One region of the Absiella sp. AM29-15 genome, then DNA from elsewhere that is predicted to be linked to it. Evidence: a T-box and tRNA genes for the amino acid it is inferred to sense, from the RefSeq annotation. Region 1 holds a T-box; the other holds one or more tRNA genes.
What was found. A T-box is a leader RNA that pairs with one kind of tRNA and senses whether it is charged. The one in region 1 lies ahead of metG (methionine--tRNA ligase), so its partner is inferred to be a tRNA-Met.
Positions count from the first base shown of each region.

Region 2: it encodes a tRNA-Met, which carries the amino acid that the T-box ahead of metG (methionine--tRNA ligase) is inferred to sense. The anticodon was not compared.

Region 1 is NZ_QVFL01000017.1:53,519-57,780, reverse strand. It holds gene metG (methionine--tRNA ligase) at 1-1,582, opposite strand, end outside; T-box leader at 1,618-1,816, opposite strand; gene DW761_RS16010 (DUF4186 domain-containing protein) at 1,872-2,249, opposite strand; gene DW761_RS16005 (hypothetical protein) at 2,284-3,075, opposite strand; gene DW761_RS16000 (ABC transporter ATP-binding protein) at 3,023-3,661, opposite strand; gene DW761_RS15995 (hypothetical protein) at 3,675-4,262, opposite strand, start outside.
Region 2 is NZ_QVFL01000023.1:26,514-30,775, reverse strand. It holds gene DW761_RS19005 (ABC transporter ATP-binding protein) at 1-810, opposite strand, end outside; gene DW761_RS19000 (LysR family transcriptional regulator) at 912-1,772, shown strand; tRNA gene DW761_RS18995 (tRNA-Phe) at 2,058-2,133, opposite strand; tRNA gene DW761_RS18990 (tRNA-Met) at 2,137-2,213, opposite strand; tRNA gene DW761_RS18985 (tRNA-Ser) at 2,251-2,341, opposite strand; tRNA gene DW761_RS18980 (tRNA-Ile) at 2,358-2,434, opposite strand; tRNA gene DW761_RS18975 (tRNA-Met) at 2,447-2,523, opposite strand; tRNA gene DW761_RS18970 (tRNA-Pro) at 2,534-2,610, opposite strand; tRNA gene DW761_RS18965 (tRNA-Arg) at 2,619-2,695, opposite strand; gene DW761_RS18960 (V-type ATP synthase subunit D) at 2,854-3,489, opposite strand; gene DW761_RS18955 (V-type ATP synthase subunit B) at 3,492-4,262, opposite strand, start outside.

The DNA of each region.
Region 1 (4,262 bases):
CTTCTTCTAACGTTTTCATAAATTCTTTTACATCAATACGTGCGAATAAGATTTCAGGTTTTGGATCAACTGTGTGTCCACATTCCAGATTGCCAAATTCTTCAAGACTAGCAGCATCACGTTCACTCGTGCTTAATTCATCCAGAATCTTTTCTGCTGTTTCAGGCATATAGCTGCTTAATAATACTGCCGCAAAACGAATGCTTTCCAACAGATTATAAAGTACCGTTGCCAAACGATCTTTCTTCGCTTCATCTTTTGCCAATGCCCAAGGTTCTGTTTCATCAATATATTTGTTACATCTCTTTAATAATGTAAAGATTTCTTCAATCGCATCCCCTACATGTAAGGTATCCATTTTAGCTTCTACACGTTTTGGAGTATCTAATGCCAAGTTGATTAATTCATCATCAATTGGCTCTTTTTCAAGTGGATTGCTGATGACACCATTGAAATATTTATTCTGCATAGAAATCGTACGATTCACAAGGTTTCCTAATACGTTTGCTAAATCAGAATTTACACGTTCTACCATTAAATCCCAAGTAATTGTTCCATCTTGTCCAAATGGCATTTCATGTAATACAAAGTAACGAACAGCATCTACACCAAAATAGTGTACCAATTCATCTGCGTAAATTGCATTACCTTTTGATTTAGACATCTTGCCATCACCAACTAACAGCCAAGGGTGTCCAAATACCTGTTTAGGTAGTGGTTCACCTAAAGCCATCAACATGATTGGCCAATAAATGGTATGGAAACGAAGGATATCTTTTCCAATGATATGTACATCTGCAGGCCAGAATTTTTTATAATTTTCTCCATGATTGCCATCTGCATCATATCCTAATGAAGTGATATAGTTACTTAAAGCATCTACCCATACATATACCACATGTTTTGGATCAAAGTCTACAGGAATTCCCCATTTAAAACTTGTACGGGATACACATAAATCCTGTAATCCTGGTTTTAAGAAGTTATTGATCATTTCATTCTTTCTTGATTCTGGCTGAATGAATTCTGGGTGTTCTTCAATATGCTTGATCAATCTAGGTGCATATTTCTGTAAGTTGAAGAAGTATGCTTCTTCTGTTGCTTTTTGTACTGGTCGTCCACAATCAGGACATTTACCATCAATCAGCTGACTTTCTGTCCAGAAGGATTCACATGGTGTACAATACATACCTTCATATTTACCCTTATAAATATCTCCCTGTTCATACAGCTTCTTAAAGATTTTCTGTACCTGTTTTTCATGGTTTTCATCTGTCGTACGAACAAAGTAATCATAGCTTGTATTCATCATATCAAAATTCTTACGAACAATGCCTGCGACATTATCCACAAATTCCTTTGGTGTAACACCAGCTTCTTTTGCTTTTTCTTCAATTTTCTGACCATGTTCATCTGTTCCAGTCTGGAAGAATACATCATATCCCTGCTGACGTTTATAACGGGCGATTGCATCTGTCAAAACGATTTCATACGTATTTCCGATATGTGGTCTACCTGATGTATACGTGATTGCGGTTGTGATATAATACTTGCCTTTTTTGTTGTTACATTTTTCACACATAGTTATAGCCTCCTATTCATATAAAAAAACTTTCGCCAAAGGACGAAAGCTCGTGGTACCACCTTTATTTGTGCATTGCTGCACCTCAAATCGTTAACGCCGACAACGTCTTTTCCTAACTATTCGGAAAAGCGGTTCCAGGTCCATGTTCATCTATTCATCCATACAGATTTCCACCAGCCATCTGCTCTCTATAATTTCAAAATAGACTACTTTTCCTGTCTTTACCTTTTGGTATCATTATATAGAATTATGGCCTTATTTACAAGGGCTAAACCGAAATTTTCATTCATCGGCAAATCTTTTTTTGCATTTCCTTCTTGATCCACTGCATAATGATCATCACGATATAATCCTGTTGCTTTTCAGATAAGCGCCCATGCTTTGAAATCGTATGCCATTTTGATAAACATCCTCTACAACAAGTCGCTGTCGCATGTTGTGCCACAAACACAGGATGTCCTCGCATTGGTGTTTGTTTCCCATCATTTTCAATTACTGCAGGAGCTAAACGTTTTCTAACAAAATCACGTGCATGTTCTTCCATTGTATCCATGCCTTTTTCTTGGATATATATTTTATCTTTTTCACTTAAATGAAATTGGGAACGAAACGTTGACTGGCTCAGTTTGAAAAACAACTGATTCATCCATTCTTGTTTATCCATGTAATCACCTTCGTAAAACAGTATATCATTGTTTTCAATGAATGCTATTATTTTTGGATACAAGTTGATCAAAAGATGCACGAATGATTTCTCTTGTATCTTTTAATTCCGCAAGCCTTTGATATCCTCCCTCATTAGCCTTTAAGTCCATATCCGTATATCCTAATTCTTTCATAATTTCATAATATTTATCTTTATTGAAGTCAACCATATCATATGGCATTATATCTTTTGCTTTCATTTCTGAATTATATACTTCCATATATGCATCTTGCTCATAATTATATTTTCCATATAAAGATGATATATATTGATATCGCTGATCTGCATTTTCTTTCAAAAACAATATATATGTTTGATTTTCTCTCATTGGCAAACAAACACCAAAAATATTAATAATATCTTTCTCCTGATATCCAAATGGCTCATAAACTTGAATTGTCTTTTCATTTAATGGTGTGCCTTTATAAATATCTAAAATATTTACATCACTGCAAATAGTATTATAATCTTGTTTTCTATTCTTCAATGATACTTTCACAATTAAATCACTTTTTTTATATAATTTTTCAAATGTATTAGATTCTGAATCATACGTTATATTTTCAACGAGTGTTTTATCAGTTTTTCCTTCATATCCAGCATTATCCAAATTGAATCTCACAGTTCCTTCTGATACATCAATTTTTTCTATTACAGGGATTTCCTTTCCTTTATAGTATCCATAACCAATACTGCCCAAGACTACAATGATAAATAAAATCAATAATTTTCTAATCTGTTTCATATGCATGCACTGTTCCATTATTAAATTTAAACGTTTCATCACAGAGTTCTTCAATATCTATTTTATTATGTGATGTTATGATAATTAATTTTCCTTTTTCTCTTTCTTCTTTTAAGATATCATAAATCATCTTTACACCATCTTCATCAAGGCCACTTGTAATTTCATCTAGTATAAGGATATCATTATCTTCCATGATTGCCTGTGCAATCCCTAAACGTTGTCGCATTCCTAATGAATACTTTCCTACTTTTTTATTTTCTTGTGTCAACAATCCAACTTTTTTAATTGCTTCCATTATCTTGTCTGTATGAATTTCATTTCTTATTTTCGCTAACATTTCAAGATTTTCTAATCCACTTAATTCATTGAAAAAATCTGGTTTCTCTAACACGATACCAATTTTTGGCATTGATTTTATCGCAGAATATGGTTGTTCATCTAAAGAAATCATTCCTTCACTTGGTTTTACTAAATTACTGATGATTCTTAACAGCATCGTTTTTCCACAACCGTTATATCCAACAAAACCATAGATATGACCTGATATGAGTTCTACATTTACATTTTGAAATATCATCTGTCCTTTTATCGTTTTCCCAACATTCTCTAACTTGATTTTCATATTACTTCCTCCTCTAATAATAGTCCCAATGATTTAGTGTATAACAGTTTGCACATATTAATATAAATGTACAACATCCTAATGAAATCAGGGTTAACATATCATGTGTTCTCATTAAAATGATTGAACTTCCTATATTAGTTATAATAGAAAATCCTATCACAATCATTAAAAATATTAATACATAACTAAAGAATTTTATATCTTTTATCATCTGATATCCAAGGAAAGCTATTAATGCAAGATTTACCATCCTTAATATGCTCTCCATCATAAAATGTAAAAATGATAGATTAGCGTTCTGAAAATAAACATCTATGGCATATTTTATACACAATAATACCATAAGATACAAGATTCCTTTTCCTAAAACTTTTAGAAACCATATACTTCGATTGGTGATTCTAATTGCATAAAACAATAGATGACTTCGATAATTAACCAACATATAATATAGAGGAATTCCTGCTAGTAACACGATTCCCAGAATCCATATACATAAGGGGAATATGATTTCATTTATCGATAAAAAGAAAACATCTGGAAAACCTATATTTTCTACTCCTCCTAAACCTCTAAATAAAACACTTTGCAAGTAGAA
Region 2 (4,262 bases), on a different contig from region 1:
TCCAGGCTGTAAATCACCTATTTGTATTTTTAAAATTCCCTGATACATTAAAATCACAACCGCACCATTTACAACAATTGCCGTACTTGGATTCAATAAGGCAGAAAGACGCGCTACCTTCATCATCTGTACCTGTAGTTCATCTACATTTTCTTGAAATCGCTTTTGTTCCCGTTTCTTAGAAACAAAGGTACGGATCACACGGATACCCGCAAAATTATCATCAAGAATAGAAGAAAATTTATCCAGCAGCTTTTGATATTGTTGATACATTGGTGTCGTAAACCGTATAAACACATAAAGAATCAGGATAATAAAAGGTACACTCGCAATTAAAATCCATGCTAAACGCATATCCAGAAACATTGCCATAATAATCGCCCCAATACAAATAAAGGGAGAGCGAACCACTAAACGAATCAACATTGCAACGGCAACCTGTAGTTGATTCACATCATTACTCAGTCGATTGACTAATGTAGGTGTTCCAAAGTAATCTAAATCCTGATAAGAAAATGCAGTAATATGTGAGAACAATGCATTTCTTAAATCTGTGCCAAAGCCTTGTGATGCTTTTGCGGCTTGATATTGGCAGGTAATAGAAAAACCAAAACCAATCATAACCATAAAAATCATGATAAAGCTATAACGATATACCAGTTGTTGATCCTGTGCCATGATTCCATCATTGATCATATATGCCATAAGTGTTGGCAGAAGCAGTTCTAATATGGCTTCCATCAACTTACAAAATGGTCCAATGATACATTGTTTTCGATATGGTTTTAAATATTTTAACAATTCTTTCATTTTCATCATCCTTTTCGCCTTTATTATTATACCCAAGGGGTTGATATATGTATAATATTGGTTTAATATTTAAAATATATATAAAAAGTATGGTGATAAAAATGGATATTAAACAGTTACAATATTTCCTCACGATTTGTGAGGAAGGACAGATCACAGCAGCAGCAAGACGTTTACATATGGCACAGCCTCCCCTTTCTTATCAATTAAAGATGTTGGAAGAAGAACTTGGTGTAGCGTTGGTACTGCGTGGCAAGCATCATATACAATTAACAGATGCCGGAGAGTTATTAAGAGAAAAAGCCGAACAGATTTGCCGGCTTTGTGAGGATACAAAAAAAGAGGTACAGGATGCGAAAACACAAGTTGCCCATGAACTTCGTATTGGCATTGTATCAAGTTCCCATCATGCGTTTTTGGAAAATGGCATTCGTAAATTCCATGAAGATTTCCCTAAGGTTTCTTTTGTGTTAAAAGAAGGAAATACTTTTCAGATCCTGGAGCTATTAGAGAAAGGCCTGATTGAAATCGGCGTTGTCCGCACACCATATCCACAAAAGAATATAAAAGCAATCCCCTTTTGGGAAGAAGGAATGGTGGCGGTATGTGATAGAAGCCAATGTTTATCAAAAGATAATCGTTTAAAACTGCAGGATTTAACTAATGTGCCATTAATATATTATGAGCGCTATGCTTCCTTATTGGAGGATTGTTTTCTTCAATCTGGTCTGTTGCCTACATGTTTTTGTATCAATCAGGATGCCAGAACTTCCCTGTTATGGGCAAAAGCAGGATTAGGTGTTGCGATTGTTCCTAAAAGCGCAATTGCTCTTATCGAACATGAAAATTTAAAAATCTATGATATTGACCATCCACGTTTAACCACTTCCATTCATATTATTTGTATGAAGGATCGATATCTTTCAGAAACTGCACAGACTTTTATCGATTATTATAAATGAAATCTGCGAATATGCAGATTTTATTTTATTCCATATAATGTATATAGAAACGAGCCTTTCTAATCACAGCAAGGGAAAGGAAACCTTATACCTATCAAATCCTGAGGCACGTTTTTTGCCTGGGTAGACGTTCTATATACTCGCCCCCGCCAATTGGAGGCATACCCATGAACTTAAAAACCGTTAGGTCTTATCCCAGTTTCTTAAACCGCAGCCTGAGGACGTTTGAGTCCCCCGCATATAGAAAAAAACCTATCTCTTACGAAATAGGTTTCACGTTCCAAATGGTGGTCCCGGTCGGAATCGAACCAACGACACAAGGATTTTCAGTCCTTTGCTCTACCGACTGAGCTACGGGACCATTTGGTTGCGGGGGAAGGATTTGAACCAACGACCTCCGGGTTATGAGCCCGACGAGCTACCAGGCTGCTCTACCCCGCGATAAATGAGCAATAAATTTTAAACGCCTTAAACTTTTTGGCGGAGGAACTGGGATTCGAACCCAGGCGCCAGTTTCCCGACCTACCGGTTTTCAAGACCGGACCCTTCAACCACTTGGGTATTCCTCCAATTTTGTTATGAAATTGGTGGACCCTGTAGGACTCGAACCTACGACCCACCGGTTATGAGCCGGATGCTCTGACCAACTGAGCTAAGGGTCCAAATTAGTCAATTGGTGGCGGGGGCGAGACTCGAACTCGCGACCTTCCGGGTATGAACCGGATGCTCTAGCCAACTAAGCTACCCAGCCAAAAATATCATGGTCGGGATGACAGGATTTGAACCTGCGACCCCTTGATCCCAAATCAAGTGCACTACCAAGCTGTGCTACATCCCGATATTTTATGGCGCGCCCAGTAGGAATCGAACCCGCAACCTTTTGATCCGTAGTCAAACGCTCTATCCAGTTGAGCTATGGGCGCATATTTTTTTCTTTAGCACTGTTTGCCTCAGTGCCCTAATATAATACCAAACATATCCATAAGTGTCAACAACTTTTTTCAATTTTTTTTACTTTTTTTGAAGAAATTTTATTAACACCTTTTTCCCCCTTTAAATAAGGCCTAAATAAGGAGCACAACTAAATGTGCTCCTGGTTTTGTTTTCGATCTTTTGTAGCCTTTATGACCTTTTGCCTTGAAAATTCCTCACGTTCCTTCTCTTCCAAAGCATCACTAATAAACTTAATGTTACCTTCAAATTCCGGAATAACGATATTCTTCAAAGCATTTGCACGCTTCTGCGCTTTACGAATCGCATTGGCAAGACGATACACACTGTTCTCTACTTCCGCCAGTATAACAGTCATTTCTTTTACCTTATAAAAACACTTATACGCATAATCCAGTTTTGAATTGGCATGCTCCAATCCATAAGTTAATTCCAGACTCTGCTTATCATAATGAATTTTAGGTATCTCCACGCCCATTACACTACGATAGCTCACATGAACACCTGTATCAACAGGTACAGCCTCTACCAAGTCACTAATAACACCCAATGACATATTCGCCTGCTGTAACGCATAATAAGCCTTCTGGTACGTGATTGTAATTTCATCACGCAATAATCTTACACTATCCAATAAGCTCATCATTTCTCTTGTCAATATATTACGCTTACGATCCATCAGTTCATAGCCCATTTGTGCCAGCTGATTAGATTTCTTTGTCGCAATCAGATTTCCTTTTGTAGGAAACACCTGTTTATTTGCCATAACTATTCACCTGGATTCTCTAATTCTTTGATAATCGGTCCGGCTTTGATTTGAAAACGCTGAACAGCACGTTCATGGTCATAATACTGATCAAGGACTTCATTATCTACACGATCCAATTCACCACGTGGAAGAACGCTTAGTAAATCCCATCCAAGATCCAGTGTTTCTTCAATTGTTCTGTTTACATCAAATCCTTGATTTAAGAAATGCTCTTCAAATAATGTTCCAAAAGACATATATTGTTTATCAACATCACTTAATTCATCCTCACCAATAACACTGGCTAGACTTCTGGCATCCTGCACTTTCGCATATGCCGCAAACAACTGGTTACTGACATCAGAATGGTCTTTTCTTGTATATCCTTCACCAATACCATCTTTCATCAAACGTGAAAGGGATGGAAGTACTCCAACTGGTGGATAAACACCCATTTGATTCAAATTACGATCTAATACAATCTGTCCTTCTGTAATATAACCAGTAAGGTCAGGAATTGGATGTGTAATATCATCATTTGGCATGGTTAGAATAGGAATCTGTGTCACAGAGCCATTCGCCCCTTTGACGATCCCTGCTCTTTCATATAAGGAAGCAAGGTCAGAATATAAATATCCAGGATATCCTTTACGACCTGGAATTTCACCTTTACTACTTGAGAATTCACGTAGTGCCTCACAATAGGATGTGATATCCGTCAAAATAACCAATACATGCATATCATGTTCATATGCTAAATATTCTGCGGCAGTTAAAGCACAACGTGGTGT